Regions from separate parts of the Streptomyces sp. NPDC054794 genome, predicted to be linked through region 1. Evidence: riboswitches for the same ligand, from Rfam matches in the RefSeq annotation. Region 1 holds a riboswitch; each other region holds the start of a gene.

The links. Region 1 has a riboswitch for cyclic di-AMP ahead of ACWGKT_RS35845 (C40 family peptidase). Riboswitches for the same ligand answer to the same signal wherever they lie in the genome.
Region 2: linked by a shared signal. The riboswitch ahead of ACWGKT_RS39035 (M23 family metallopeptidase) and the one ahead of ACWGKT_RS35845 (C40 family peptidase) in region 1 are both predicted to bind cyclic di-AMP.
Region 3: linked by a shared signal. The riboswitch ahead of ACWGKT_RS01945 (NlpC/P60 family protein) and the one ahead of ACWGKT_RS35845 (C40 family peptidase) in region 1 are both predicted to bind cyclic di-AMP.
Region 4: linked by a shared signal. The riboswitch ahead of ACWGKT_RS23850 (transglycosylase SLT domain-containing protein) and the one ahead of ACWGKT_RS35845 (C40 family peptidase) in region 1 are both predicted to bind cyclic di-AMP.

What each region holds. Positions count from the first base shown of each region.
Region 1 is NZ_JBSHAQ010000046.1:18,914-26,370, reverse strand. It holds gene ACWGKT_RS35855 (ATP-dependent Clp protease proteolytic subunit) at 1-100, shown strand, start outside; gene ACWGKT_RS35850 (hypothetical protein) at 108-416, shown strand; cyclic di-AMP (ydaO/yuaA leader) riboswitch at 757-965, shown strand; gene ACWGKT_RS35845 (C40 family peptidase) at 969-1,442, shown strand; gene ACWGKT_RS35840 (LysE family translocator) at 1,517-2,134, opposite strand; gene ACWGKT_RS35835 (LysR family transcriptional regulator) at 2,237-3,151, shown strand; gene ACWGKT_RS35830 (ATP-binding protein) at 3,183-3,641, opposite strand; gene ACWGKT_RS35825 (helix-turn-helix domain-containing protein) at 3,855-4,721, shown strand; gene ACWGKT_RS35820 (DUF397 domain-containing protein) at 4,731-4,955, shown strand; gene ACWGKT_RS35815 (8-amino-7-oxononanoate synthase) at 5,031-6,158, opposite strand; gene bioB (biotin synthase BioB) at 6,306-7,457, shown strand, end outside.
Region 2 is NZ_JBSHAQ010000055.1:6,256-13,712, reverse strand. It holds gene ACWGKT_RS39050 (DNA gyrase/topoisomerase IV subunit A) at 1-73, opposite strand, end outside; gene ACWGKT_RS39045 (M16 family metallopeptidase) at 406-1,809, shown strand; gene ACWGKT_RS39040 (M16 family metallopeptidase) at 1,806-3,191, shown strand; cyclic di-AMP (ydaO/yuaA leader) riboswitch at 3,393-3,555, shown strand; gene ACWGKT_RS39035 (M23 family metallopeptidase) at 3,568-4,323, shown strand; gene ACWGKT_RS39030 (GntR family transcriptional regulator) at 4,533-5,228, shown strand; gene ACWGKT_RS39025 (HPr family phosphocarrier protein) at 5,461-5,742, opposite strand; gene ACWGKT_RS39020 (bifunctional acetate--CoA ligase family protein/GNAT family N-acetyltransferase) at 5,921-7,457, shown strand, end outside.
Region 3 is NZ_JBSHAQ010000001.1:444,067-451,523, forward strand. It holds gene ACWGKT_RS01940 (NAD-dependent epimerase/dehydratase family protein) at 1-701, shown strand, start outside; gene ACWGKT_RS01945 (NlpC/P60 family protein) at 733-2,313, opposite strand; cyclic di-AMP (ydaO/yuaA leader) riboswitch at 2,322-2,493, opposite strand; gene ACWGKT_RS01950 (PP2C family protein-serine/threonine phosphatase) at 2,693-3,925, opposite strand; gene ACWGKT_RS01955 (hypothetical protein) at 4,062-5,138, shown strand; gene ACWGKT_RS01960 (DUF1996 domain-containing protein) at 5,385-7,406, shown strand.
Region 4 is NZ_JBSHAQ010000022.1:137,166-144,622, forward strand. It holds gene ACWGKT_RS23825 (hypothetical protein) at 1-580, opposite strand, end outside; gene fahA (fumarylacetoacetase) at 711-1,928, opposite strand; gene ACWGKT_RS23835 (carboxylate--amine ligase) at 2,163-3,407, shown strand; gene ACWGKT_RS23840 (FAD-dependent oxidoreductase) at 3,434-4,636, shown strand; gene ACWGKT_RS23845 (HAD family hydrolase) at 4,810-5,616, shown strand; gene ACWGKT_RS23850 (transglycosylase SLT domain-containing protein) at 5,640-6,125, opposite strand; cyclic di-AMP (ydaO/yuaA leader) riboswitch at 6,129-6,301, opposite strand; gene ACWGKT_RS23855 (polyprenyl synthetase family protein) at 7,191-7,457, shown strand, end outside.

The sequences.
Region 1 (7,457 bases):
GGACCTGGTCCTCGACGCGCAAGGCGCGCTGGAGTACGGGCTGGTGGACGGGATCATCCCGAACCGCAGGGCCTCGCGCGGCACGCCGGACGCGAGGTGAGCCGCCGATGCTGCCACCGGAACTTCCGCCACTGCCCGCGCTGACCCGTGCCGAGGGCGAGTTGATCGACCGTTACCTGGACGTGGTCGATCTGCTCGGCCGGATCAACCCGGGCCGGCACGGGGACACGTACCGTGGACTGCGGGCGGCCCAGGCACTGGTCGCCAAGGCCACGGAGTTGCGCGACGCGCTGGCCCTGATGCACCGAAGGGGCGAGACGGAGGTGCACGCGGCCACTCTGGCACGGGCGTTGCGGGTGCTCGACGGCGAACGACGCACCGCCCGCCTCGCCGTGCCGCCCGACGACACCTGCTGACGGCGTGGGTCGACCGCGCTGCTGTTCGTCGACACGTGCGCGGTCCGGTCGAAACGATCCAAATGACGTACCCCCGTTCGGCGTAGCGGCGCGTCCTTCCACTCGACCGTCAGGGTTGCGCAACGCGCTTGCCCGAGAGGTGTCGTGGGGTGCTTTCGCGCTGGTCCGGGGCCTCGTGACCCACTCGACCGTGACTCGAACACAGCACTGTCCACCCGAACGGGTGAGTGGTGAGTAACACCACAAATCCCCGATTCCATTGGGATTTTCGGACACCTGTGAGTGAAGATCCCTGTCTGACGAGCCCCCGCCACAACGGCGGGGCGGTCCGGGCGGACGCCGAGTCCTGCCGCCGCCCGGATGACCGGTCGACAGGAGTGGATCGGCAGGAGTGGAGGACCCGAGCAAGACGGGTCGCCGGAACGGACGTTCTTCGTCTGTTTGTTCGTTCCGAGCAGCCCTTGGGGTGAAGCCGCGGCAACGCGGCCGGGCAACTTCGCCAGCCCGAATCCGACAGGTCATCCTTCACAGGCGGCTGACGAAGGGTTGCGCATGACTGCGCTCAATCGTGTCCCGTCGCTCATGGCCCGGGCCGGTACGGCCTCGGCCCTCACCATCGCCGCCGTGGGCGGCTCGATCGTGGTCCCGGGCTTCGCCGCCGACGCCTCGGCGGCGACCATGGCGACGAAGGCACTCCAGGTCGCGGCCTCCAAGAAGGGTGCCCCGTACAAGTGGGGCGCCACGGGGCCGCGCAGGTTCGACTGCTCCGGGCTGACGCTGTACTCGTACAAGAAGGCGGGCAAGACCCTGCCCCGCACGGCCGCTCAGCAGTACAACAGGACGCACCACGTCTCGGCCAAGCACCGCAAGGCCGGAGACCTGGTGTTCTTCCACTACGGCTCCAGCGTCTACCACGTCGGCATCTACGCCGGGAAGGGGAAGATCTGGCACGCCCCGAAGACCGGGGACGTGGTGAAGCTCCAGAAGATCTGGACGAGGAGCGTCTGGTACGGCCGGGTCAGCTGACCTGCCCGAGGGGTGGCGGCGACTGACGCGCCGTCACCCCCTCGGGGCCTGGCCCGCGATGACGCGTGGTCAGGTCACGACACGAACGGTTCGAGCAGCAGGGCCCCGCCCAGGACCGTCAGCGCCAGACCGGTCCCCGTCCGCAGGGCCCGGGCGGCCCGCGGCCGGCGCAGCCACGTGCCGAGCCGGTCGACGAGCAGCGCCACCGTCGGGAACCACACGAGGGTCAGCCCGATCACGATCAGGGCGAGCAGCAGGGTCCTGGGCAGCGCGGGGCTCCCCGCGGGCACGAACTGGGGCAGCAGGCTGAGGAAGGTCAGCGAGACCTTGGGGTTGAGGGCGTTGGTGACGAACCCCTGCCGCACGGGGTGCGTGGCCGCCGTCGGAAGCGCCTCGGGCTCCCCCGCCGCCCCCCGCAGCGCCCACAGGGTCCGTACGCCGAGATACAGGACGTAGGCGCCGCCCAGCAGTTGCAGGGTCCGGAACAGCGCCGGCACGGCCACCAGGACCGCGGCGACCCCCGCGACCACCAGCGTCGTGTGCACGAGCAGCCCGCCCGCGATGCCCAGCGCGCAGGCCACGCCCGCGCGGCGGGAGACCAGTGCGTTGCGTACGACGACGGTGAAGTCGGCACCCGGCATGGCGACCATGCCGGCGGCGACCCCGGTGAAGGCGATGAGCTGTCGGTCCATGGGCCCAGCCTGCCGGAGCGGAGCCTTCAGCAGGTATGTCGAATCCCCTGGGTTAGCCTTAAGCATCTCTTTAGGCACGGGACGGCAGACGGGCGGCCGGGCATGTACGACCCCACACGGCTCGCCGCGCTGGTCGCGGTGGCGGAGGCGGGTTCCATCACACGGGCCGCCGAGCGGCTCGGCTACACGACCCCCGCGCTGTCCCAGCAGCTGGCCAAACTGGAGCGGGAGGCGGGCACGGCGCTACTGGTCCGCCACCACCGCGGGGCGCGGCTGACGGACGCGGGCGAGCTGCTGGTGGCGCGGGCGCGCCGGATCCTGGACGAGCTGGAGCGCGCCCGGCACGAACTGGCCCGGCTGACCGGACTCACGGGCGGCACGCTCAGGCTCGGCACCTTCCCGACGGCCGGGATCCATCTGCTGCCGCCGGCACTCAGCGCGTTCCGCCGGGCGCATCCGGACGTGGAGCTGTCGGTGGCGGACTACGATCCGCCGGCCGGGGTGGCCGCGGTCGCGGCCGGGGAGGTGGACCTGGCGCTGACGCACGCGTACCACCCGGCGGAGCCGTGGCCGGTGCCGTCCTCGGTCGGTCTGGAGCCGGTGCTGGAGGAGGAGCTGGTCCTGGTGACCGCTCCGGGGCACGTTCTGAGCGAGGGGTCCGCCCGGCTGCCACTGTCCGAGCTGGCCGGCCAGCCGCTGATCAGCATGGCGCCGCACAATCCGGCTCGGCAGGGCGTCGAGTCCCTGCTGGCGCGGGCGGGAGCCACGCCGTCCGTGCTGGTCCCGACTCCCGGGTATGCCGTGGTGTGCGCGCTCGTGAGCGCGGGGCTCGGCGTGGCGGTGGTACCGGAGATGGTGGCGCGGACGGCGGTCACTCCGGTCGGGGTACGGCCGTTGGCCGCGGGAGAACTGCGCCGTACGATCTCGGTCGCCCACCGGGCCGACGAGGTGGCCCCCGCCGCGGACGCCTTCCGGGCGCTGCTGCGGGGCGCGTTCGGCCGCGCACGACAGGGCTGACGCCAGAGCTCCTGCCGGCCCGCGGCTCGCGCTAGGGTTCCTGCTGACCCGCCGCGCTGACCGGCTGGGCCCGTACCGTCCAGGGCAGTTCGATGGAGACGGTCTTGCCGCCCTCGCGGGTGGGCCGCACCCGCAGCTTTCCGCCGCATTCGGCGGTGAGCCAGCGGATGATGACCAGACCGCGCCCGTTGTCCTGCTGGACGGCGGCGGGGAGTCTCTTGGGGAAGCGGGGGTGACTGTCGGTGACGCCGATACGCAGGTGTTCGTCGCGGTGGAGGACCATGTCCACCGTGAAGGTGGGTGACTGTCCGAACGTGTGCTGTACGGCGTTGGTGGCGAGTTCGGAGACGATGAGCCGGATGGTGTCGGCCACTTCCGTGTCCGCCGGCAGACCCCATTCCGCGAGCGTGCCCACCACGTAGGTACGAGCCACGGAGACCGAGGCGGGATCGCTCGGCAGAGTGACGGATGCTTCCAGATGGTCTGCCATGGCGACGTCGTCCTTTTCCCACGGGACCGGAGTCCGACACGGTGCGGATGGTTCGAGTACGGTCCCGGACTGGTGCTTCGTCGCCAGACTGCCATTACCAGGCCGGTCACGGGTGGCGATCCACCAAGATATGCATATATCTGTCGCTCGAAGCGGTGAACTCTGCGACGGCAGACCGTATTTGGGCGGCTCGGAAGGAGTAAGGAGTAGCCCATGCAGAACGGTCCCGCGGTGCGCCGCCGGAAACTGGGCGCCGAACTGCGCACCTTGCGCACCGAGGCGGGTCTCACGAGCGGTGAGGCGGCCCGGTTGGTGGGCTGGCACCAGTCGAAGGTGAGCCGCATCGAAACCGGCGCCAGCGGTGTGAAATCGGCCGATGTGCGGTTACTCCTCGACGCCTATGGAGTGACGGACGGCGAACTGCGTGACCTCCTGATGGTGTTGGCGGGGTCGGACGACGTCGCCGGCCGGCACCACTGGTGGCACGCCTATCGCGGGGTACTGCCGCACACCTACCGGGACTTCATCAGCCTGGAGTCGCAGGCCAGCGAGATGCGCACGCTGGAGACGTCGGTGGTCCCGGGGCTGCTGCAGACGCCGGAGTACGCCCGCGCGGTGACCAGGGCGGCCGTGAACGGGCGGGACGACGCGGAGGAGCGGCTGGCCGCGCTGGTGGAGGTGCGGCTCGCCCGGCAGGACGTGCTGCGTTCGGATCCGCCGCTGGAGCTGACCGCCGTGCTGGACGAGGCGGTGCTGCGGCGCGAGGTCGGAGGTCCTGACGTGATGGCACGGCAGCTGGAACGACTGATGGACGCGGCGCGCCTGCCCCAAGTACGGCTTCAGGTACTGCCGTTCGCGGCCGGTGCTCACATCGGCATCACCGGGCCTTTCGTTATCTTCTCATTTCCGAGCACGTCTGATCTGGATGTGGTTGTTCTGGACCACTTGACGAGTAGCCTCTATCTCGAACGGAAAGAAGACCTCCAGGCGTACTCGGAGGCCTTCAACAACCTTCAGATCCACGCCCTTTCACCCGAGGACTCGTTGGATTACATCGCCGGGATAGGCGACGGCGCGTAAGGAGGCACCATGACTGCACTGCCTCGGAACGTTCCCTCAAGTACCGATCTGCACGGTGTGCGGTGGCTGCGCAGCAGTTACAGCACGGGAGCCAACAACTGCGTGGAGACGGCACGGCCGCGCTCCGGTCCGATGACCGGGCTGGTGGCCGTGCGCGACTCCAAGGAACCGGCCGGACCCGCGCTGCTCTTCTCCCCCGAGAGCTGGGCGGGATTCGTCACCGCGTTCCGTTGATCCCCGCGCACCCCGACTCGATCGATCCCAACTGATCACATTCCGTCAAGGCGCGCTCGGCCGTGTCACGCCGACTCATGGTCGCGCCTCGCCGATCACACGTACAGCGCGTTCGATCTCGGCCCCGGAGAGGTCCGCTCGGGCGGTCAGCCTGAGCCGTGAGATGCCGTCGGGCACGGAGGGAGGACGGAAGCAGCCCACGACCAGGCCGGCCGTACGGCAGTCGGCCGCCCAGCGCACGGCCTTCTCCGGGGACGGTGCCCGCACGGAGACCACCGCGGCGTTTGGACGTACCGCTTCCAGACCCGCGGCGGTCAGGCGCGCGTGCAGTTCGGCGGCCACCGCGCGGGCCCGCGCGGCCCGCTGGGGCTCGCGGCGCAGCAGCCGGAGCGCCGCCAGGGCCGCGCCGGCCGAGGCGGGGGCCAGTCCCGTGTCGAAGATGAACGTCCGTGCCGCGTTGACCAGATGGTCGATCACCCGGGCCGGGCCGAGCACCGCACCGCCCTGGCTGCCCAGCGACTTGGACAGGGTCACCGACACGACGACGTCGTCGGCACCGGCCAGTCCCGCCGCGTACGGGGCTCCCTGCCCGCCGTCGCCCAGGACACCGAGCCCGTGGGCGTCGTCGACGACCAGCCCCGCCCCGTGCTCCCGGCACGCCGCGGCGAGTTCCGTGAGCGGCGCGGCGTCCCCGTCGACCGAGAACACCGTGTCGGAGACGACGATCGCGGGCCCCTCGTGCGTGCCCAGCGCCTTGCGCACCGCGTCCGGGTCGGCGTGCGCGACGACCTGCGTGGTGCCGCGGGCCAGCCGGCAGCCGTCGATGAGCGAGGCGTGGTTGCCGGCGTCGGAGACGATCAGGGAGTCGTGCGGGCCCAGCGCGGTGACCGCGGCGAGGTTGGCCGCGTACCCGGAGGAGAACACCAGGGCCGCCTCGACGCCGCAGAAGTCGGCCAGCTCGCGCTCCAGCTCGGTGTGCAGTTCGGTCGTTCCGGTGACCAGCCGGGAGCCGGTCGCGCCGCCGCCCCAGGCGCGGGCCGCGGCCGCCGCCCCTTCGGTGACCTCGGGGTGCCGGGACAGGCCCAGGTAGTCGTTGCTCGCCAGGTCCAGCAGAGGTGAATCGGCGGGACGGGGCCGCAGGATCCGCACGAGTCCGGCGCGGCGCCGTTGCTCCGCCTGGTCGTCGATCCAGCCGAACACCATGGGTCCTCCGAGGCTTTTGTAGGTAGCGGACAGACACTAGTCGGACGCCCAGCCGCCCAGGGTGTGGCAATACCCACACGTCCAACCGTCTCCGTTGTGCAAACTCTCCTTGGCCCCGGGCGGTCCCGTAGGACAGGATCGGACCTCATGGACCTGCTGAACACGCTGGTGGACAAGGGGCTTCGGCGCGAGCTGCCGACCCGCGAGGAAGCACTCGCCGTGCTGGCCACCTCCGACGACGACGTACTCGATGTGGTGGCCGCGGCCGGCAAGGTGCGCCGGCACTGGTTCGGCCGGCGCGTGAAACTTAACTACCTGGTCAACCTCAAGTCCGGCTTGTGCCCGGAGGACTGCTCCTACTGCTCGCAGCGGCTCGGCTCCACGGCCGGCATCCTGAAGTACACCTGGCTCAAGCCCGACGAGGCCTCCGAGGCCGCCGCCGCGGGCCTGGCCGGTGGCGCCAAGCGGGTCTGTCTGGTGGCCAGCGGGCGCGGCCCGACGGACCGGGACGTGGACCGGGTGTCGGACACCATCAAGGCCATCAAGGAGCAGAACGAGGGCGTCGAGGTGTGCGCCTGCCTCGGTCTGCTCTCCGACGGTCAGGCCGAACAGCTGCGCGACGCGGGCGCGGACGCGTACAACCACAACCTCAACACGTCCGAAGGGACGTACGGGGACATCACGACCACGCACACGTACGCCGACCGGGTGGACACGGTGCAAAAGGCGCACGCGGCGGGTCTGTCCGCCTGCTCGGGTCTGATCGCGGGCATGGGCGAGAGCGACGAGGACCTGGTGGACGTGGTCTACTCGCTGCGCGAGCTGGACCCGGACTCGGTGCCGGTGAACTTCCTCATCCCGTTCGAGGGCACCCCGCTCGCCAAGGAGTGGAACCTCACCCCGCAGCGCTGTCTGCGCATCCTGGCGATGGTCCGGTTCGTCTGCCCGGACGTCGAGGTGCGGATCGCGGGCGGCCGCGAGGTGCATCTGCGCACCCTGCAGCCCCTCGCGCTGAACCTGGCCAACTCCATCTTCCTCGGCGACTACCTCACCAGTGAGGGCCAGGCCGGCAAGGCCGACCTGGAGATGATCGCGGACGCCGGGTTCGAGGTGGAGGGCACCGACCAGGTGACGCTGCCCGAGCACCGGGCGACGGCCGGGGGCGGTTGCGGGTCCCACGAGAGCGCCGGTTGCGGCTCGCACGAGGGTGCCGGCTGCGGTGGGCACGAGGCCGCGGGCTGCGGGTCCCACGAGGCCGGCGGTGTCTGCGGTACGGCTCCGGTGGCGCAGACCGCCGAG
Region 2 (7,457 bases), on a different contig from region 1:
CGACGTCGATGTCGAGGATCTTCTCCTCGTACGAGTCGTCGGGCGGCGGGGTCTTCGTGCTGCGGCGGGCCATCGCTGCCGGCTCCTCTTTTCTGGTCGCTCGCCTTCGGGGCGCTCACGTCGCCTTCGGCGCATTCTTGCTGAAGCGTGAAGCGGGATCTGACGCGGACCATTGTGGACCGCGGCACTGACAACCCGGGCCAGGACCCGGTGCCCGCGGTCCGCCCCGGCACCGCGGCCGGCCCGTGGGGCCGCCCCGCGGCGGGACATCCCGCAGGCTACGCGATCCGCTGTGGGCGTACGTCCTGCGGGAACTTCACCGAGCCTCCGGCCGCTTGCATACAGTGGCAGGACCGGCAGGAAGACCGCGGTTTCACGACCGCCTCCGCGAGCGAAGGGACGTACATGCCCATGGGTCACACGACCAAAGCCGAGGCAGGCTCCGGGGGCCTGACAGCGACCGAGCATCGCCTGGCCAACGGTCTGCGCGTGGTGCTCTCCGAGGACCACCTGACCCCGGTGGCGGCGGTCTGCCTCTGGTACGACGTCGGCTCCCGCCACGAAGTCAAGGGCCGTACCGGCCTGGCTCACCTTTTCGAGCACTTGATGTTCCAGGGCTCCGCGCAGGTGAGCGGCAACGGCCACTTCGAGCTGGTCCAGGGCGCCGGCGGCTCCCTCAACGGCACCACCAGCTTCGAACGGACCAACTACTTCGAGACCATGCCCACCCACCAGCTGGAGCTCGCTCTCTGGCTGGAGGCCGACCGCATGGGCTCCCTGCTCACCGCCCTGGACGACGAGTCCATGGAGAACCAGCGGGACGTCGTCAAGAACGAGCGCCGCCAGCGCTACGACAACGTGCCCTACGGCACCGCGTTCGAGAAGCTGACCGCCCTCGTCTACCCGGAGGGCCACCCGTACCACCACACGCCGATCGGCTCGATGGCGGACCTGGACGCGGCCACCCTCGAGGACGCGCGCCAGTTCTTCCGCACGTACTACGCGCCGAACAACGCGGTGCTGTCCGTGGTCGGCGACATCGACCCCCAGCAGACCCTCGCCTGGATCGAGAAGTACTTCGGCTCGATCCCCTCCCACGACGGCAAGCCGACGCCCCGCGACGGCTCGCTGCCGCAGGTCATCGGCGAGCAGCTGCGCGAGGTCGTCGTGGAGGAGGTCCCGGCCCGCGCGCTGATGGCCGCCTACCGGCTCCCGCAGGACGGCACGCGCGAGGCCGACGCCGCCGACGTGGCGCTCACCATCTTCGGCGGCGGCGAGTCCTCGCGCCTCTACAACCGGCTGGTACGGCGCGACCGTACGGCCGTGGCGGCCGGCTTCGGCATGCTGCGGCTGGCCGGGGCGCCGTCCCTCGGCTGGCTGGACGTGAAGACCTCCGGCGACGTCGAGGTGCCGGTCATCGAGACCGCCATCGACGAGGAGCTCGCCCGCTTCGCCGAGGAGGGCCCCACGCCCGAGGAGATGGAGCGCGCCCAGGCCCAGTTGGAGCGCGAGTGGCTGGACCGGCTCGGCACGGTCGCGGGCCGCGCCGACGAACTGTGCCGCTACGCCGTCCTGTTCGGCGACCCGCAGCTCGCCCTGACGGCCGTTCAGCGCGTCCTCGCGGTGACCCCGCAGGAGGTCCAGGAGGTCGCCCAGGCCCGGCTGCGCCCGGACAACCGCGCCGTGCTGGTCTACGAGCCGCTCTCCGCCGAGTCCGCGGAGCACACCCAGGACGAGGACTTCCCGGAGGACCCGGAGTCCGAGGCCACCGTAGAAGCCGGCGACGACAACGAGGAGACGGCCAAGTGAGCGAGCTCGCCGCGATGGAGTTCCACCCGCAGCCCCAGGCGGGCGAGGCCAGGCCGTGGGCCTTCCCGGCGCCCGAGCGCGGCACGCTGGACAACGGCCTGACCGTCCTGCGCTGCCACCGCCCCGGCCAGCAGGTCGTCGCCGTCGAGGTCCTCCTCGACGCCCCGCTGGACGCCGAGCCGACCGGCTTCGACGGCGTCGCCACGATCATGGCGCGGGCCTTCTCCGAGGGCACCGACAAGCACTCCGCCGAGGAGTACGCCGCCGAGTTGGAGCGCTGCGGAGCCACGCTCGACGCGCACGCGGACCACCCGGGCGTGCGCCTGAGCCTCGAAGTCCCGGCCTCCCGCCTGGCCAAGGGGCTCGGCCTGCTCGCCGACGCGCTGCGGGCGCCCGCGTTCGCCGACAGCGAGGTCGAGCGGCTGGTCCGCAACCGCCTCGACGAGATCCCGCACGAGCTGGCGAACCCGTCCCGCCGTGCCGCCAAGGAGCTCTCCAAGGAGCTGTTCCCGGCCTCCTCGCGCATGTCGCGCCCGCGTCAGGGCACCGAGGAGACGGTCGAGAAGATCGACGCGGCGGCCGTGCGCGGCTTCTACGAGCGGCACGTGAGGCCCGCCACGGCCACCGCCGTGGTCGTCGGCGACCTCACCGGCATCGACCTGGACGCGCTGCTCGGCGAGACCCTGGGCGCCTGGAGCGGTACCTCGGCCCAGCCGCGGCCCGTGCCGTCGGTGACCGCGAACGACACCGGCCGGGTCGTCATCGTGGACCGCCCCGGAGCCGTCCAGACGCAGCTGCTGATCGGTCGCGTCGGCGCCGACCGACACGACCGCGTGTGGCCGGCCCAGGTGCTCGGCACGTACTGCCTCGGCGGCACCCTCACCTCCCGCCTGGACCGCGTCCTGCGCGAGGAGAAGGGCTACACCTACGGGGTGCGCTCCTTCGGGCAGGTCCTCAGGTCCGCGCCTGACAGCGGCATCTCCATGCTCGCCATCAGCGGCTCCGTGGACACCCCGAACACCGGTCCGGCGCTGCAGGACCTGTGGACGGTGCTGCGTACGCTCGCCGAGGAGGGTCTGACGGACGCCGAGCGCGACGTCGCGGTGCAGAACCTCGTCGGCGTGGCGCCGCTGAAGTACGAGACCGCGGCGGCCGTCGCGAGCACGCTGGCCGACCAGGTCGAGCAGTACCTGCCGGACGACTTCCAGGCGACGATGTACCAGCGGCTCGCCGCCACCGGCACCGTGGAGGCGACCGCGGCGGTCGTGAACGCGTTCCCGGTGGACCGGCTGGTCACCGTCCTCGTCGGTGACGCGGCTCAGATCAAGGAGCCCGTGGAGGCCCTCGGCATCGGCGAAGTCACCGTCGTTGCGGCCGAGTAGGCACGCGCACGTGGGGCCCTGGTGACCGACGGGTCGCCAGGGCCCTTTCCTGTTCACCTCAGATGTCCGAATTGGTACGGAGGTTGCCTGTCTGCCCTGTGGGATGCGCTACAAAGAACCGGATCCGTTTGGGGATTGGAAGCGGGCGCCCTTAGCGTCAACCGGGCTGTTCGTTCAGCTGTACGCCGCACCCGCGGCACCGGGCAGCCATCGCCGAGTCCCCGTACGGCGCGAGCCAGGGGAGCCGGGGACCCACCGTAGTCCCTGGGGTGAATCGGACGCCCGCGCGCCGCGAGGGGGTCCGTAGGAGACCTTCCTGCTCCGAACCCGTCAGCTAACCCGGTAGGCGAGAGGGAAGGAAAGGACCCACCACTTCATGGCGTTCACCCGCGCCACCGGGAAGCACCGTCGCCCGAGCCGGATGCACCGCACCACCGCCCGCGCCGCAGGCGTCGCGGCCCTCGCCACCACCGGCGTCATCGGGACCATCGCGGCCACTCCGGCCCTCGCCGCCGAGCCCTCCGTGGAGGACACCGGCCTCACCCCGGTCGTCAGCATGGGCGACTCGGTCGCCGAGCAGATCGACGCCCAGGCCGCCGCCCAGGAGCAGGCCGCCGAGCAGAAGGCCGCCGAGCAGGCCGCGCGCAAGAAGGCCGCCGAGCTCGCCAAGAAGGAGCGCGAGGCCAAGGAGCGCGCCGCCCGCGAGGCCGAGCGCAAGCGGCTCAACGCCTTCGTGGTGCCGATCGCCCACTCGTACGTCTCCACCGGGTACAAGACCGGCGGGTCCCTGTGGTCCTCCGGTTCTCACACGGGCATCGACTTCCACGCCGCCAGCGGCACCGTCGTGCACGCGGTCGGCACCGGCACGGTCGTCTCGACCGGCTGGGGCGGGTCGTACGGCAACCAGATCGTGATCCGCATGGCCGACGGCATGTACACCCAGTACGGCCACCTGTCGTCCATCGGAGTGTCGGTGGGCCAGAAGGTCACCCCGGGCCAGCAGATCGGCCTCTCCGGGGCGACCGGCAACGTCACCGGGCCGCACCTCCACTTCGAGGCCCGGACCACCTCCGAGTACGGCTCCGACATCGACCCCGTGGCCTACCTCCGCAACCACGGCGTGAACGTCTGACACAGGACGGCGCGTACGTCCGACGGCGCGGCACAGCGCTTCCCGAAGCCCCGGCTCACGAGCCGGGGCTTTCGCCGTTTCGGACGCCCCCGTGTCCAAAAAATATCCATGGATTCCGGCCCGCCGTCGGAAATTCCCGGCCATTGCAATAGAGTCACGAACACACGTCAATCGGAGACGTTTCACGGGGATTAAGGCGGAGGTCGGTCATGCGTATTCCGGCGCACTCGGTATGCACGGCGATCCGGGAGGACATCGTGGCCGGTGTCTACGAGCGCGGCGGCCGGCTGACCGAGGAAGTCCTCGCCCGCCGCTACGGCGTCTCCCGCGTCCCCGTCCGCGAGGCCCTGCGCACCCTGGAGGCCGAGGGCTTCGTGGTGACCCGGCGGCACGCGGGCGCGTGCGTGGCCGAACCGACCGAGCAGGAGGCCGCCGACCTGCTGGAGATGCGCCTGCTCCTGGAGCCGCTCGGCGCCTCCCGGGCCGCCCAGCGGCGCACCGAGGCGCACCTCAAGGTGCTGCGCGGGCTGGTCAGGCTGGGCCAGGACCGGGCCCGGCGGGGCAACAGCGACGACCTGCGCTCCCTGGGGGGCTGGTTCCACGAGACGCTCGCGCAGGCGTCCGGCAGCCAGGCACTGGTCTCCATGCTCACCCAGTTGCGGCACAAGATCGCCTGGATGTACACGGTGGAGGCGCCCGCCAGCCCCGTGGACTCCTGGGCCGAGCACGGCGCCATCGTGGACGCGGTGGCGCGCGGCGATGGCGAGCGCGCGAGGGCGATCACGGCGCTGCACACCGAGCGGGTGACGACCGCGCACCGGCTGCGTTTTGCCGGCGGCGCCGATCGCCCGGACCGCGTGAGGACTTCGCAACATCCCGTAAACATGTCGGGTCTGCGGCATTAACACGGGCGCCGTATACAAAGAGGGGCTATTCGGCGGCGGTGTATTTCCGCTGCCCTGATGGTCGTGCGTCCGGAATTTTGGCGGGCGCGTCACACGTGTGCCCGAAATTGATTTCGCGCCAAAGCCGACCGTACCGTGAAAACGGCGAAGCCCGTCGGGCGTTATGCGGAAACGGCGAAGCCGCGCCGCCCGAAAAGGGCCGACGCGGCTCCGGCGCGCTGTGCGGTGGGGCTCAGACGGTCTCGGGCAGCTCCTCCAGGCCCTCGGCGACCAGCTTCGCGAGACGGTCCAGGGCCGCGTCCGCGCCCTCGGCCTCGGAGGCGAGGACGATCTCCTCGCCGCCCTGGGCGCCCAGACCCAGGACGGCCAGCATGGAGGCCGCGTTGACGGGGTTGCCCCCGGCCTTGGAGATCGTCACCGGGACGCCTGCGGCCGTGGCGGCTCGGACGAAGATGGAGGCGGGGCGGGCGTGAAGACCCTCGGCCCAGCCGACGTTGACGCGGCGCTCAGCCATGTGATGCTGCCCTTCACTGTCTCAGGGTTGTCTAGACCAGTTTCCCACATCGTGAAGCATGCTCGGAGGGGGCCTCGGCCACCCTCCGGACCGGCGCCGGACCGCGGCCTCGATCCGACGTTCGTCCTCCACAGACTGCCTCGCGCCGTTGTCGGACGCGAGCCGTACTCTGGGGCCCATGCAGACCTCGGCGGATCGGCACGACCGGCACGAGTACCCCGCTCACTGGGAAGCGGACGTAGTGCTGCGCGACGGGGGGACCGCCCGCGTCCGGCCCATCACCGTTGATGACGCCGACCGCCTGGTCAGCTTCTACGAGCAGGTCTCGGACGAGTCGAAGTACTACCGCTTCTTCGCGCCGTACCCCCGCCTGTCCGCCAAGGACGTCCGCCGCTTCACGCACCACGACTTCGTGGACCGGGTGGGCCTCGCCGCCACGATCGGCGGCGAGTTCATCGCCACCGTGCGGTACGACCGCATCGGCACCGACGGAATGCCCGCCTCCGCCCCCGCCGACGAGGCCGAGGTCGCCTTCCTCGTGCAGGACGCGCATCAGGGGCGCGGGGTCGCCTCCGCCCTCCTAGAACATGTCGCGGCCGTCGCGCGCGAGCGGGGCATCCGCCGCTTCGCCGCCGAGGTGCTGCCCGCCAACACCAAGATGATCAAGGTGTTCACGGACGCCGGGTACACCCAGAAGCGCAGCTTCGAGGACGGTGTCGTACGCCTGGAGTTCGACCTCGAACCCACCGACCGCTCGCTCGCCGTGCAGCGCGCGCGGGAGCAGCGCGCGGAGGGGAGGTCGGTGCGGCGCCTCCTCGCGCCCGGCTCCGTCGCGGTGGTCGGCGTCGGCCGTGCCGCCGGCGGGGTGGGCCGCAGCGTCCTCGGCAACCTCCGGGAGGCCGGGTTCACCGGCCGCCTGCACGCGGTGAACCGGGCCTTTCCGGAGGAGCTGAAGGAGGTCGACGGGGTGCCCGCGCACCGCTCGGTGCGCGAGATCGACGGCCCCGTGGACCTCGTGGTGGTCGCCGTGCCGGCCGAGCACGTGCCCCAGGTGGTCGCCGAGTGCGGCGAACACGGAGTACAGGGGCTCGTCGTGCTCGCCGCCGGATACGCGGAGAGCGGGCCCGAAGGGCGGGAGCGCCAGCGGGAGCTGGTCCGGCAGGCGCGCTCGTACGGCATGCGGATCATCGGGCCGAACGCCTTCGGGATCATCAACACCTCCGAGGAGGTACGGCTCAACGCCTCGCTGGCGCCCGAGATGCCACGCCCCGGCCGGATCGGGATCTTCGCCCAGTCCGGCGCCATCGGCATCGCCCTGCTGTCCCGGCTGCACCGGCGCGGGGGCGGGGTCACCGGCGTCACCGGAGTCTCCACCTTCGTGTCGTCCGGCAACCGCGCGGACGTCTCCGGCAACGACGTCATCCAGTACTGGTACGACGACCCCGACACTGACGTCGTCCTCATGTACCTGGAGTCCATCGGCAACCCGCGCAAGTTCACCCGCCTCGCCCGGCGCACGGGCGCGGCGAAGCCGCTGGTCGTGGTGCAGGGCGCGGGCGCCGCTCCGCCGGGGCACGCGGTGCGGGCCACCCGCCTGCCGCACGCCACCGTGTCCGCGCTGCTGCGGCAGGCCGGGGTGATCCGGGTCGACACGATCACCGAGCTGGTGGACGCCGGCCTGCTGCTCGCCCGCCAGCCGCTGCCCGCCGGGCCGC
Region 3 (7,457 bases), on a different contig from region 1:
TGGAGCGGACGCCGACCGTCACGACCGTGGTCCTCACCTCCACCGTGGGCGCCGTCTTCGGCGACTACGCGGATGTCCTCGCCATGGACGACCAGGTGCTCTCCGAGCGGTACTTCAACACCACCAGCACGGTGGAGAACAACCCCTACCACTACGCCAAGACCGTCGCCGAGCGTGCCGCGTGGGAGGCCGAGGCCGCCCAGGACCGCTGGCGGTTGGTCTGCGTCAACCCCGGCCTGGTCCTGGGCCCTTCACTCACCCCGGCGTCGGAGTCCGGCAGCCTCTTCCTGCTCGACGAGCTGTTCAAGGGCTACTTCTGCTACGGCGCCCCGGACTTCAGCTTCACGACCGCGGACGTACGGGACGTGGCCGACGCGCACATCGCCGCGGCGGAGAACCCCGCGGCGAAGGGCCGTTACATCGTCGCAGCCGAGACCATGACGTCCTTCCACGAGATGTCCAGCATCATCCACACCCGCCACCCGCGCGACCTCCGCCTCCCGCGCACCGCGCTGCCGCACTGGCCGGTACGGATCCTGGGCCCCGCGTTCGGGCTGACCCAGGACTACATCCGGGGGCACCTCGGTATCCGCTTCCGGGTAGACAACAGCCGCGGCGTGCGCGAACTGGGCCTCACCTACCGGCCGATCGAGGAGACCCTCCTGGACCACTACGAGAGCCGGCGCACCCGGCGGAGGTGAGGCCCGGGAGGGGTTCCGGCCGTGGCCCGCCTCAGGCGGGGCGGATCACTCGCTGGATCGCCGACTCCCCGGCGCCGTAGATCGACTCCTCGCTGATGGACGATCCGGGGCCCGGCGCGTGGATCATCATGCCGTTGCCGGTGTACAGGCCGACGTGGTTGTGGGTGTCGAAGAAGAAGACGAGGTCACCGACCTCGATGGTGGCGAGCGTGACCGGGGTCCCCGCACTCGCCTGCTCGGCGGCGCCGCGCGGCAGCACGACACCGGCGGCCCTCCAGGCGCCCTGGGTGAGGCTGGAGCAGTCGTAGGAGTCCGGCCCGGTCGCGCCCCAGACACAGGGCTTGCCGATCTGCGCCCGGGCGAAGACGAGCGCCTTCATGGCCTTCCCCGCGTACGCCGACGGGACGGGGGAGACCGCGGCGAAGCCGCCGGTGTCGGTCAGGGGAGCGGCTGCCGCGTAGGAGCCGGTGTCGGTCGGCGGGGCGGGGGTCGCGAACATCCCGGTGTCGGTCGGCGGGGCGGGGGTCGCGAATGCCCCGGAGTCGATCGGCAGGACGGGGGCCGTGAACGTCCCGGTGTCGGTCATGGGGGCGACTGCCGTGTAGGAGCCGGTGTCCGTCAGCGGGGCGGGGGCCGTGAACGCCCCGGCATCGGTCAGGTACGCGGGCGCCGCGTACGCCCCCGTGTCGGTCAGGGCGCCACCTGCGGTGAAGGAGCCCATATCGGTGAGGGGGTTGGCCGCCGGGAAGGCCCCCGTGTCGGTGAGCGGGTTCATGCCTGTCGTCATGCCCGTCCACGCCCCCGTGTCGGTGAGCGCGCCGCCGGTCGCGTAGGAGCCGGCGTCCAGGACCGAACCGGTACCGAAAGAGGCGTCCGCGGTGGCGGGCGGGAAGCTCGGCTGCGTCGGCAGGGAACCGGTGTCGAACGTCCCCGTCATGGTGAGGGCGTCCCGCGCCGTCCACGTGTCCTGGGCGGGCGGCGCCTCGATCGCCGCGACCGGTGCACTGCGCTGTACGGCGGCCCGGCCGAGGAGGTCACGGGCCGCGGCGAGCTTGCGCTGGTTCCGCTCCTTGGAAGTGGCCGGCGAGGGCCGACGCGACTCGGCGGCGGGCGCGGACCGTGAATCTCCGGCGGCCGGCTCCAGCTCCCGCCGCGGCTCGGGCACGGCGGGCAGCGCGGCGACGGGCCGGGCGGTCAGCTCGGCGCGCGGGCGGCCGGTCAGTTCGGCGACGGGGCCGCCGGTCAGCTCGGGCAGTTGACGGCCGCCGCCTGAGGCGGTCAGCTCCGGCAGCGCGAGCTCGGTGCCGGGCAGCCCGTCGCCCAGCGGTGCGGCGGGGCGGCGCTCGGCCGGACGCTGCGGCATCCGGTCGGTCGGCAGGACGGCGGGAACGGTCGGACCCAGCTTGGCGCGGACCCCGTCGAACCACTGTCGGGAGATCGCTTCGAGCGCAGGCTCCGAACCCCCGCCCGACCGCTTGCGCAGCGGCACGCCGCGGCCGCGTGATCCCCCCGACATGGCACGGGTGGCGTTGTAGTTCCCCGTGGCGTTCTCGGCCTGGTCGTAGAGGGTGTTGATCCGCTGTCGAACCTCGTCGCGGCTCTCCGGCGCCATGGGAGACGTACTCCTTCCGTACTCCGCCTACCGAGTTAGCTGTCGGGTTCGGGCGGTCGATTCCGGAAGGCGTGCCCTACGGCCCAGGCCCTGTGGGGCGTTGGGCCGATTCACCCCAATGTCGGTTGGGTCCCCGGCTCCGGTCGTCCCACGGGACACCGGACTCGGCGGAGGCCACGCGGCCCGGCGTGGTTCGCCGGGAGAAGCCGTGCGGCCTGGCGTCAACCTAACCAACTTGTGTCCCTCGTGTGAAGGTTGAAGTGCGGAATGTCCGATACGTAATTGTGATGTTCGCTCGGAGGTTCGGTGCCCGAGCGTCACTCACCGGGACAATTCCCCCTGTTGGGCAGAGGGGCTCCGGCCGGCGGGGCCGTGTGGTTCAGAGTCGTACGACGACGAGCGCGGCGTCGTCCCGCGCGCCCTCCGGGGACAGCAGATCGCGCAGGACGCTGTCGGCGAGGATCTCCGGGTCGGACTTCCGGTGGTGGCCGAGGGAGTCGGCGAGTCGGGCCAGCCCCACGTCGATGTCCTCCCGGCGCCGCTCGATCAGGCCGTCCGTGTACAGGGCGAGGGTGGCGCCGTCGTCGAACTCGATCCGCGCCTCGGACCGCGGCCGGGGATCGGGGTGGGCGTCGAGCGGCGGATCGGTCGCCCGGTCGAGGAACTCCACCCGGCCACTCGCGTGCACCAGGACGGGCGGCGGGTGGCCGGCGCTGCTGTACCGGACGGTGCGGGCGTCGAAGTCGATGAACGTCGTGACCGCCGTGGCCGATTCGGCGCCGTCGACCACATGGGCGTAGCGGCCCAGCACGTCCAGGGCCTCGGCGGGGCCGGCGGCCACCCGGGAGGCGGCGGTGAGCGCGCTGCGCAACTGCCCCATGACGCACGCCGCTTCGAGCCCGTGCCCGACCACGTCGCCGACCGACACCCCGACACGGTTGCCGCCGACGAGGTCGACCAGGTCGTACCAGTCCCCGCAGACGTTCAGCGCGCCCACCGCCGGCCGATACCGCACCGCGGCCCGATGGTCCGCCACCTGCGGGCGCGCCGGCAGCATCGCCTCCTGGAGGGCGAACGCCACCTCCCGCTCGCGGGCATGGGCCTTGCGCAGCCGGTCGTTGAGCTCCTGCAGTTCCCGCGCACGCCGGTACAGCTCCGCCTCCAGGACCCGGGCCCGGTCGCTGTCGGTGCCGCCGCGCGCTCGGATCAGTTCGGTGACCTCCTCCACCCGGTGCACCAGGAGGACGACCTTCCCGTCCGGGCCGAGCACCGGCTCGTTGACCGGGCTCCAGTAGCGCTCCTCCCAGTGTCCGGGACGGTCCGGCAACTCGACGTCGTACCGCTGCAGGGCCATGGTGTCCCGCTCCCCGGTGGTCAGCACGCGCAGCAGCGAGGCCTTCAGAGTGCGCATACCGCTCGCGCCGCCGTCGTTCGGATTGTCGGGGAAGACCTCGAACAGATGCCGGCCCAGCATGTCCTCGCGCTTGCGCCCGGACACGCGCAGGAACTCCTCGTTGACGTCCGCGTACACCAGGTCGGGCGTCAGCAGCGCCACCATTCCGGGCAGGGCCTGGAACACCGCCCCATAGTCGATCTCCGCGTCATCCGCCATGACCTGCCGCCTCACGAGCACCGGTACCCGCACAGTTTCCCACGAGATGGGGTGCGCGGCGGGGGAGTGTGCACCGGTTGCCCGCCCAGTTCGGGAGGCGTCAACTGGAAAGGAGGACTACCAAGGAGGCCGACTCATGGTGGGCACGGACAGCGGTCCTCTCCGCGTCCCCGACAACGGCGACGTCGGCAGGGCCGGGTCCTCCTGGTATCAGCGCCTCAATGCCCAGGTGGCCCACCTGCAGGGTCAGCTGAACAAATTCGTGAAAATCCGTCGGGCGGACCCGGGCGGAATGAATTCCTGGGATGTCGAGGTCGCGCACAAAATACACCTCCATCTCAAGGCGGCCCGGGATGCTCTCAAGACCCCCGGATGGCGGGGCTGGTGCAGCAGGATGCGGGGCGCGTCCGCCGACCGCGCCCTGGCCAATGTGCACGAGGCCGAGGTCGCTCTCCTGCGCATAGCCCCGGACGCGGAAATCTACACCAAGGGGCTGTACGCGCTGTCGCAGGCCAGGATTCACCTGCCGAGGGACGACGCCTGCACCAGGCGCTTGAAAGACGCCCTGACCCACACGAAATCCACCGAGGCCGACGCGGGTCTCCGGGAATTGGCCGCCCTCACCCTGCACGCCGCTTATCAGGCGGAAGAGGCGGAGCGGGCGAGGCTGCGCAGTTTCACCCAGATCGTGGTCGTGGCCGCCGGAGCTCTCGCGGTGATTGCGGTCGGTCTCGGAGTGTGGGCGGGTTTCGATCCGGAGGTTTCTCAACGATTCTGTTTGGCGCCGGACGAGAAATCCCCGAATTCCGCCCTGATCTGCCCGCTCGGGAGTCCGAATAAATGGGGGAATGGTTTCTTTCTCGAATTCATCGGAATGTGCGGGGCGGCCGTCGCGGGCGCCGTCTCGCTGCGGGACGTGCGGGGGACCGCGGGGCCCTACCACGTCGCGACCGGGCAGATGATCCTCCGGCTCCCGGTCGGCGCCGTGGCCGCGGCGGTCGGCATCCTGCTCATGAGCGGTGCGTTCTTCCCCGGCCTGAGCAGTCTGGACACGTCCACGCAGATCGTCGCCTGGGGGTTCGCCTTCGGCATCCTGCAGGAATCCGTCACCCGTGCCGTCGACCGGCAGGGGCGGTCCCTGCTGGACAACATCAAGGGACCGGGCAGCCGGCCGACGGGCCCGGACCCGCCCGAGGCGCCCCCGGCGGGGTGAGCACCCGCCCGGGGCGACCCCTCGGGGTGAGCCGCGGCGGCACACGGAGAACCGGTGTGGTGCCTCCGTTTCCTGTGAGGTTGGCATGAATCCGCGAGGCGCTTGAACACTCCCGTGTCCGGCTCCGTAAGAGACGGGGGATTTCCATGCCGAGCCGGCCACGAGACCAGGGGTACTTCCGTGGGACGCAACAGCCGCAGACGCCCGACGGGCGCACGACGAGTGACCTTCGCAGCGGTCGCACTGATGCTGGGCGGAGGGGGGCTGATCGCGGCGAACGTCTATGCCTCCGCCACCGAGGGCGGCTGGGACCAGCAGTCCGCTCCGAACGGGAACGACCGGGTCCTGGCCGCCGGAGCCGCCACGATCTACTGCCCGGACGTCGGCAGCCAGTTGACGACGGTGCCGGACGATGCGAGGGAGGAGGTCGACCGCGAACTCGCCCTCCTCGACCAGCAGATCGCGGCCGCCTACCAGCAACTGCAGCAGGCGGCACAGTCCCAGCAGCAGGACCCGGGCTTCGCCGACGGCTCGATCATGAACCCGCTGAAGGAGAAGCGCGCCGCGACGATCGAGCGCATCGGGGTCGCCATCGACCGGGTGGGGGACCGCCCGGACGGGCTGGAGGCCCTCGCGGACTGTACGTTGCGGCCCTCGGGCAACCAGAGCCAGGGCGACGCCGGCCAGCCCCAGGGCGACGGCCAGTCGGGCGCCGCCACCGCACAGCCGACAGGTGACGGACAGCCCACCGGCAACGGACAGCCCACCGACAACGGTCAGTCCGGTGGCGGCGGCCAGGGCAACGGCGGCCAGTCCGGCAACGGCCCCGTGGCCGCGGACTACGCGGACATCACCAGCGTCCAGCCGAACGTGCAGAACCCGCCGCAGCAGCAGGACGCCTCCCGCGGCACCTTCAGCTCCTCCTGCGGCGTCAACAAGGGCGGCCTGTTCAACTCGGACAACGTGATCGTCGCCCCCGGCGTCACCAACGGTGCCCACCACTTCCACGACTACGTCGGCAACCAGGCCAACAACGCCTTCGCCAGCGACGACGACCTGGCGAACGGTGACACCAGCTGCGCGGACCAGGGGGACAAGTCCTCGTACTACTGGCCCGTACTGCGGCTGCAGAACGGCACCCGCGAGCGGGACGCCGACGCCCCGGGCGGCGGCACCGAGGGCAACGCCGGTCAGATCGTCACGCCCAAGCAGGTCACGCTGACCTTCCAGGGCAGCCCGCGCGGCAAGGTCACGGCCATGCCGCGGCTGCTGCGCATCATCACCGGCGACGCCAAGGCGTTCGTCAACGGTCCCGGCAACGCCAACGCGTCGTGGAGCTGCACCGGTTTCGAGGACCGGCAGCTGAAGGACAAGTACCCGCTGTGCCCGTCCGGCAGTGACGTCGTGCGCACCTTCCGGTTCCAGAGCTGCTGGGACGGCCGGAACATCGACAGCGCCAACCACCGCACCCATGTGGCGTTCGCCGACGGCAACGGCAACTGCCCGAACGGCTTCGAGGCCATCCCGCAGCTGGTGCAGCGCATCGTCTACGACGTCGACGCGCCGAGCCTCCAGGACGGCGGCCGGACGTCTGCGCTGTTCGCCGTGGACTCCTTCCCCGAGCAGCTGCACAAGCCGGTCACCGACCACGGCGACTTCATCAACGTCTTCGACGAAGACCTCATGAACAAGATGGTCGACTGCATCAACTCCGGCCGCACCTGCGGCTCCGGCGCCGCACCGGACCCCAGCGAGGAGCCGAGTCAGGAGCCGAGCAAGCCCGGCGAGGAGCCCAGCCAGGAGCCGAGTGACCCGCCCGCGTCGGCCCCGGAGACCTCGCCCACCGGCGACGACGGGTCCGCTCCGGGCGACAACGCGACCGAGCAGCCCACCGAGCCCCCGGCCGACACCCCGGCCACGGAGCCGGAGAACCCCGCCCCCACCCTCGCCCCCGCCACCTCGGAAGCCCCGCGGGTCTACGCGTCGACCTCGGCCGCCGGGACGAAGGGCGGTTCGGGCAAGGGGACCAAGGAGGACAAGGGCGACGGCAACCAGTCGGCCGGGTCCGGCCAGGACGGCGCGGGCAGCGTGCCGCCGGCCGACCAGGCCGGCGCGAACGCCCCCTCCGCCGCCGCGGAGACCGAACCGCAGGCGGTCCAGGGCGGACTCGCGGAGACCGGGGCACACCTGTGGCCCGCCGCGATCGGGGCAGTGCTGGTGACAGCGGGCTTCGTACTGCTCCGCCGCATGGGACGCCGCTCCGTGTGACGGACGCGGGCCCGCGCAAGCCTTGAGGCCGCGGTCAGGAGGGCGGCGACC
Region 4 (7,457 bases), on a different contig from region 1:
CCACGAGCCCCCAGGCCGCGACGATCGCGAGGGCGCGGTCGCGGCGGGACGCGTCGTCGCCGGGCCGGGTGGCGATCCGCCGCAGGGACAAGCCGCAGGCGCCGGTGGCGACGGCGAGGGAGGCGAGCATCGGCAGGCCGTAGTGCAGCCCGGGCCAGGGGCCGTACGACTGGGTCACGCCTCGGCAGGTCAGGGTGAGGGAGCGGCCCGCCCGTCCGAGGTCGTCCGGCGAGGCCACCGCGGCGGCCACGCCCAGCAGCACCACCAGCGCACCCGCGAGCGCGATCAACAGCCAGGTCATCCGGGGCGGTACGTAGTCACGGACCCGGCGCGGTGTGAGGCCGGCCGTGCGGACGGCGCCCCGGGCCGGGGCGGTCAGCGCGTCCCCGACCAGCACTCCGGCCACCGCGCACAGCCCGAACGCCGGAATGGCGTACAGGATCCCGTCCCCGTCGTCGAGCGGGGACAGCACGCGCGCCGCGAGTGCCCCGACCAGCAGGCCGCCCCAGCGGGCGTACCGGTCGAGGGGCGCGCGGGACGCCGTCGAAGGCAGAAGTGAAGGTGAATCGTGCGCATCCATGACAAACCCCCGGACAAAGAAGCATCTTGTACTCACCGCTTGTATCAAGCAGTGAGTACAAGATGCGGTCCCCGGCGGACTTGTGTCAACTGCTTGCTACAAGTGGCCGGTGCTTGTCACGAGCGCCGGGTCAGCCGGCCACGATCCGCCCGGTCACCTCGCCCAGTCCGACCCGGGCCCCGTCCGGCCCCGGCGCCCACGCGGACAGCGTCACCACGTCGCCGTCCTCCAGGAACGCCCGCTTCCCGTCCGGCAGTTCGAGGGGGTCCCGCCCGTTCCAGGTCAGCTCCAGCAGCGAACCGCGCTCGCGCTCGGTCGGCCCGCTCACGGTCCCCGACCCGTACAGGTCCCCGGTGCGCAGCGAGGCCCCGTTCACGGTCATGTGCGCGAGCTGCTGCGCGGCGGTCCAGTACATGGTGGAGAACGGCGGCTCGGACACGACGTGACCGTTGATCGCGACGGAGATCCGCAGGTCGTACCCGCCGGGCTCGACGCCGGAGCCGGTGTCGTCCAGGTACGGCAGCAGCGCGTGGGTCCGCTCCGGCGGTGTCACCCGCGCCTCCTCCAGTGCCTCCAGCGGGGTGATCCACGCCGACACGGACGTGGCGAAGGACTTGCCGAGGAACGGGCCGAGGGGGACGTACTCCCAGGCCTGGACGTCCCGCGCCGACCAGTCGTTCAGCAGGCACAGCCCGAACACGTGCTCCCGGAAGTCGCCCAGCGCCACCGGCGTGCCCATCTCGGACGGCACGCCGACCACGAAGCCGACCTCGGCCTCGATGTCCAGCCGGACGGACGGGCCGAACACGGGTGCCGGGTCGCCGGGGCCCTTGCGCTGCCCGGACGGCCGTACGACCTCCGTGTCCGAGACCACGATCGTGCCCGAGCGGCCGTGGTAACCGATCGGCAGGTGCTTCCAGTTGGGGGTCAGCGAGTCCTCGGCGTCCGGGCGGAAGATCTGGCCCACGTTCCGGGCGTGGTTCTCGGAGGCGTAGAAGTCGACGTAGTCGGCGACCTCGAACGGCAGGTGCAGGGTCACTGAGGCCAGGGGGTGGAACAACGGCTCGATCGTCTCGCGGTGCGAGGGCACCGTGACCCACGCGGTCAGCGCCCGCCGCACGTCCGACCAGGCCGTGCGGCCCGCCGCCAACAGCGGGTTGAGGGTGGGGCGGGCGAGCAGGGAGGCGTACGGCGAGCCGAGCGCGGCGGCCGCGGCGCCCGCGTCGAGCACGTGGTCGCCGAGCCGGACGCCGACCCTCCGCTCCGGTGAGCCGGGGAGCGAGAACACGCCATAGGGAAGGTTGTGCGGCCCGAAGGGGTCGCCCTCGGGAACATCGAAGGGGGGCATGGGGTACTGCCTCACTCTCATCCGAGCCGTGCACGGCCCAACATTCCATGTGGTCGCGCCACACGTTACGGCCGAGTTGCGTGTCTTGGGCAGTGTCTAAAGAGTTCGCAATGTCCGAATAGGCCTTGTCGGAGGGTCTAATTCCGGCTTAGCGTCCTTTGGGGGACACGGCCGGGGTGAGTCCGGTCCGTGGGGGGACACGTGGGGGGACCCGTGGCCGGAAATGCCGTCAGTGTGCCTTTCGCGGCCGACCGTGATGTGCCGGGCCTGATCGTGAAGTTCGGCGACTACCCGCTGCACCACGGTGGCGTCGGAGCGATCCGCAGCCTGGGCCGTCTGGGCGTCCCCATGTGCGCGATCACGGAGGACCGCTACACACCCGCGGCCTCCTCCCGCTATCTCAAACGCGCGTTCGTGTGGCCGACGAGCGGGGCCGAGGAGCCGGAGTACCTCGTCGAGGGGCTGCTCCGGATCGGCCGCCGCATCGGCCGCCCCACCGTCCTCGTCCCTACCGATGAAGAGGCCGCCGTCCTGATCGCCGAGCACCAGGACGCGCTGGGGACCCGGTTCCTCTTCCCGCGATTGGAGCCGGGCCTGCCGCGCCGTCTGGCCAGCAAGCAGGGGCTGCACGAGCTCTGCGTGGAACACGGCATCCCGAGTCCGACCTCGGCCTTCCCGCAGTCGTACGACGACATCGCCGCCTTCGCCGAGAAGGCCTGCTTCCCGGTCGTGGCCAAGAACCGGGAGGCGTTCGTGCGGCGGAAACAGCCCGCCGTCAACGGGACCACGAGGATCGCCACCCGCGAGGGACTGCTCACCCTCGCCCGCGACTGGGGCGAGCAGCCCGGCGTCATCCTGCAGGAGTACCTGCCGAGGGAGCAGGCCGAGGACTGGATCGTCCACGCCTACTTCGGCGCGGACTCCACCCCGCTCGCCATGTTCACGGGCGTCAAGGTGCGCTCGTGGCCGCCGCACGCGGGGATGACGGCGAACGCGTACGTCGTCGACAACCCGGAACTCGCGGACCTCGCCGCGCGTTTCGTCAAACAGATCGGCTTCAGCGGCATCGTCGACCTCGACCTGCGCTTCGACCGCCGCGACGGCCGGTACAAACTCCTCGACTTCAACCCGCGCGTGGGCGCCCAGTTCCGGCTCTTCGAGAACGAGTCGGCGGTGGACGTCGTACGCGCCATGCATCTGGATCTGACCGGACGGACCGTTCCGGAGGGGGAACAGCGGGCCGGCCACCGGTACGTCGTGGAGAACATCGACCTCCCCGCCCTCCTCGCCTACCGCCGCAGCGGCTATACGACGCCGCACGCGCCGGCCCGGGCGAGCGGGACGGAGCTGGCCTGGCTGGCGGGTGACGACCCGCTGCCGTTCCTCACGATGCTGGCGCGCTTCGTGCGACCGGGCGCGAAGCATCTGTATCAGCTGTGGCGCACCAACCGCCGCGGCAGCAGTACCTCCACGAAGTAGGCACATCCGTCCTGGGGAGGGACTTCGTGATCGAACCGGTAGCAGTCATCGGCGCCGGACCCTTCGGCCTGTCCACCGCCGCGCACCTGCGAGGGCGCGGCATTCCGGTACGTGTCTTCGGCGATCCCATGGTGAGCTGGCGCGACCACATGCCCGCGGGCATGATCCTGAAGTCGACCCCGGCGGCCTCCACCATCGACGCACCGCAGCCCGGGCACACCCTCGCCGACTACTGCGACGCGGCCGGCGTCCGCCGCCTGGTGACGGACGAGGACCTGATCTCCGTGGAGACCTTCATCGCCTACGGCGAGTGGTTCCAGCAGAAGCTGCTGCCCGACCTGGAACGGGTGCGGGTCGTCTCGGTGGACCGCCGCACCGGCGGCGGATTCGAACTCAAGCTGGACTCCGGCGAGTTGTTCGCCGCCCGCGCGGTCGTCGTCGCGACGGGCCTGTCCGGCCTGGCCCACCTCCCGGTGGAACTGGCCGGCGCCGCGGCGGACGGACCCTCGGCCACGGGCCCGGTGTCCCACAGCTCCCAGCACCACGACCTCACCCGGTTCTCCGGCAAGGAGCTGATCGTCGTCGGCGCCGGACAGTCCGCGCTGGAGACGGCGGCGCTGGCCGCGGAGGCGGGCGCGCAGGTCCAGGTGGTCTCGCGCGGCCGGGGCAGGGTGGCCTTCGGCGCCCCGCCGTGGAACCAGCCGAGGCTGCGCCCCGAGTCCCCCTTCGGCCGCGCCTGGTCCCTGTGGGCGCTCAGCTACTACCCCCACCCCTACCGCTATTTCCCGGCCCAGGTCCGCCACTACCTGGTCCGCCGCGTCCTCGGCCCGCTCGGCGCCTGGTGGCTGCGCGACCGCTTCCAGGACAAGGTGCGGGTCGAGGAGGTCGAGAGCGTGCTCGGCGTGGACGCCCCCGACGGCGCCCCGGTCCTCACGGTCCGCACCCACGCCGGCGCCACCAGCCAGCTGGCCGCCGACCACGTCATCGCGGCCACCGGCTACCGCGTCGACATCGCGGCGATGGACTTCCTCGGCCACGAACTGCGCACCCGGCTCGCCGTCAGCCGCGGTGCCCCGAAACTCGGCGCCGGCCATGTCTCCTCGGTCCCCGGCCTCTACTTCACCGGTCTTCCGGCCGCCGCGTCCTACGGCCCGGTGATGCGCTTCGTCTGCGGCACGGAGTTCGCCTCCGGCCGGCTGGCGAAACACCTGGCCGCGGCGCACGGCTGAGCGCAGGCGGTGCGGGCGGGGCCGCGGTCTCGTCGTCCAGGGCGTTCTCGCGACCGGCGCCCTCGAACCACAGTCCGGGCCCCTCGCACACCGCCATCTCGGAGTCACCGGGCCTCACTTGGGGCCGAAACACACCGTGAGTCTCAGGGGCGTGGTGTCCGTATTCTCTGATCATGGCCGTACCCCCTGCTTATGCACTCATCGCCACCGACCTGGACGGGACGCTGCTCCGCGGCGACGACACCCTCTCCGACCGGTCCCGTGCCGCGCTCGCGCGGGCGACGGAGGCCGGCGCGCGGCACCTCGTCGTGACGGGGCGCCCGGCGCCGCGCGTACGGCCACTGCTCGACGACCTCGGCAGCACGGGGCTCGCGGTGTGCGGACAGGGCGCGCAGTTGTACGACGCCGGCGCGGGCCGGCTGCTGTGGTCGGTCACCCTGGACCGGGAGCTTGCGGAGACCGCGCTCGGCAAGATCGAGGCCGAGGTGGGCCAGGTGTACGCGGCCGTCGACCAGGACGGGGTGGACGGGCTCACGCTCATCGAGCCCGGGTATCTGATGCCCCACCCGACCCTGCCGGCCGTGCGGGTCGGGCGGCGCGACGACCTGTGGTGCGCGCCGATCAGCAAGGTCCTGCTGCGCCATCACACCCTGTCCGACGACGAGTTGGCGCGGACGGCGCGCGCGGTGGTGGGCTCGCTGGCCACGGTCACCATGTCGGGGCCCGGGACCGTGGAGCTCCAGCCCTGCGGCATCACCAAGGCGACCGGCCTGGCGCTGGCCGCCGAACACCTCGACCTGAGCGCCGAACGGGCCATCGCCTTCGGGGACATGCCCAATGACATCCCCATGTTCCGCTGGGCGGCTCACGGCGTGGCGATGGCCAACGCCCATCCCGAACTCAAGGCGGTGGCCGACGAGATCACGAAGTCGAACGAGGACGACGGCATCGCCGTCGTCCTCGAAAGACTCTTCGCTTAGCTCTACCGCTTCGGGTGGACGCGTCAGTACGCGCTGTTGACGTTGTCCATCGAGCCGTACCGCGCGGCCGCGTAGTTGCAGGCGGCGGTGATGTTCGCGATCGGGTCGTAGATGTCGAACGACGTGCCGGCCACGTGGTACGTGTTGAACGTCGGGTCGATGACCTGCAGCAGGCCCTTGGACGGGATGCCCTTGGCCGCGTTGGAGTCCCACAGGTTGATGGCCCGCGGGTTGCCGGACGACTCGCGCATGATGTTGCGGTGGATCCCGTTGTACGAGCCCGGAATGTGCTTCTCCGCCATGATCGCGAGGGACTCGCGGATCCAGCCGTCGAGGTTGTTCGGGTACCCGGCGAGTGTGGTGGAGGGGGTGGTGGCCGTCGGGGCGGCCGAGGCGGCGGTCGCGCCGACGAGCGGGACGGCGAGCACCGTGACACCGGTGCCGACGAGGGCGAGCTTGCGGACGAGGCGGGACGAGCGGGTGCTGGTGTGCTGAGCGGCAGCAGACATGGCGAAGTTCCTCTCCGTCGCCTACGAGGTGAGCTGTCGGGTTCGGGCGGGGAGGTGCCCGGCCGTACCACCGTGAGGTGGCACTGACTTCACCCCGCCGTTCCGGTGCGACATGTGCCGACCGGTCCGGCGACTTACCTGGGTTCCCCCGCTCCTGCCTACGGCGAATGAGTTCGTCGATGGGTGCGTAGGGCGGCGGCAGGATTCGGCGTTCCGCCCGACAGCCCGGAAGCTATGCGAGAGCACATGTCGGGAACAAGACTCGGAATCACATAACGCACCGATTGACCTTGGTCTGAGGCGTATGGGGTGCTTGATCCTTTGCGGTTGCCAAGCCTCAACTGGCCGACGCGGCAAGGCGAAATGGGTCAAAGGGGGCTCTGGTGGTCCGATGGGGTGGAGTGACCCAATTCACGGAATAAGGCTGGAATAATATTCACGGCAAAGCGGACATGCGGGTCGGAAGGGGGTTTCGCGAGGGCGACGAAAGAGTCCTTTTCCCGCGTTCGGCGGAATGGGCCCACCACCCCTTGTAGGTCGTTTTGTCCGATACCGGAAGTGGCTCGTATCACAGGCGCGCCGCACCTGCGGTCACTCGGGTTGGGCCGGACGGCGGACGGTGTCGCCGTTTGCTCCGGTGGGTGAGCCGGTGGGTGGGGTGGGCCGGCGGACGGGCCGACGGGCGGAGCGGAGGGTGGGCGGGGGCGTGAAGGGGGTGAGGCGCTCCGGATGGTGGAACCCGCCGGGCGGGGCCCGTCGTTGTCCTGATGGTCGCCGCCGGAGCGGGCCCCGGCGGCCGCCGTGAGCGGCTCGGGCGCGAGGGCCGCCATTCGGACGAATGGGTAAGCAGACGGACAAAGAGTGCTGCATCCTCTGGAGTCGATAAATATTTGGTCATATCGACTGATCGAAAACATACCGGTCGTGCTCCGATAGCGCCCGGGCTGGACGGGTGGGCGCTATCGGTGATCGAAACCTGACCGGATACGCTGACTTGAGTGATGGCAGCGACCTATCGACAAACCGCGTAACCGCCAGCAGACACCAGCAGACAGGAGACCCCTCGTGACCGTCGTCGGGCCGTTCGGGCTGAGCGTGCGGGACCAGGCTCTGGAAGCCGATGTCCAGGCCGGATTGGCGGCTGTCGAGGAGGGTTTGCTCGAAGCCACCAAGAGTGAGGTCCCGTTCATCACGGAGGCCGCGCAGCACCTGGTGCGGGCCGGCGGGAAGCGGTTCCGGCCGCTGCTCGTGATGCTCGCGGCCCAGTTCGGTGACCCGTACGCGCCGGGCATCGTGCCCTCGGCCGTCGTCGTCGAGCTGACCCACCTCGCG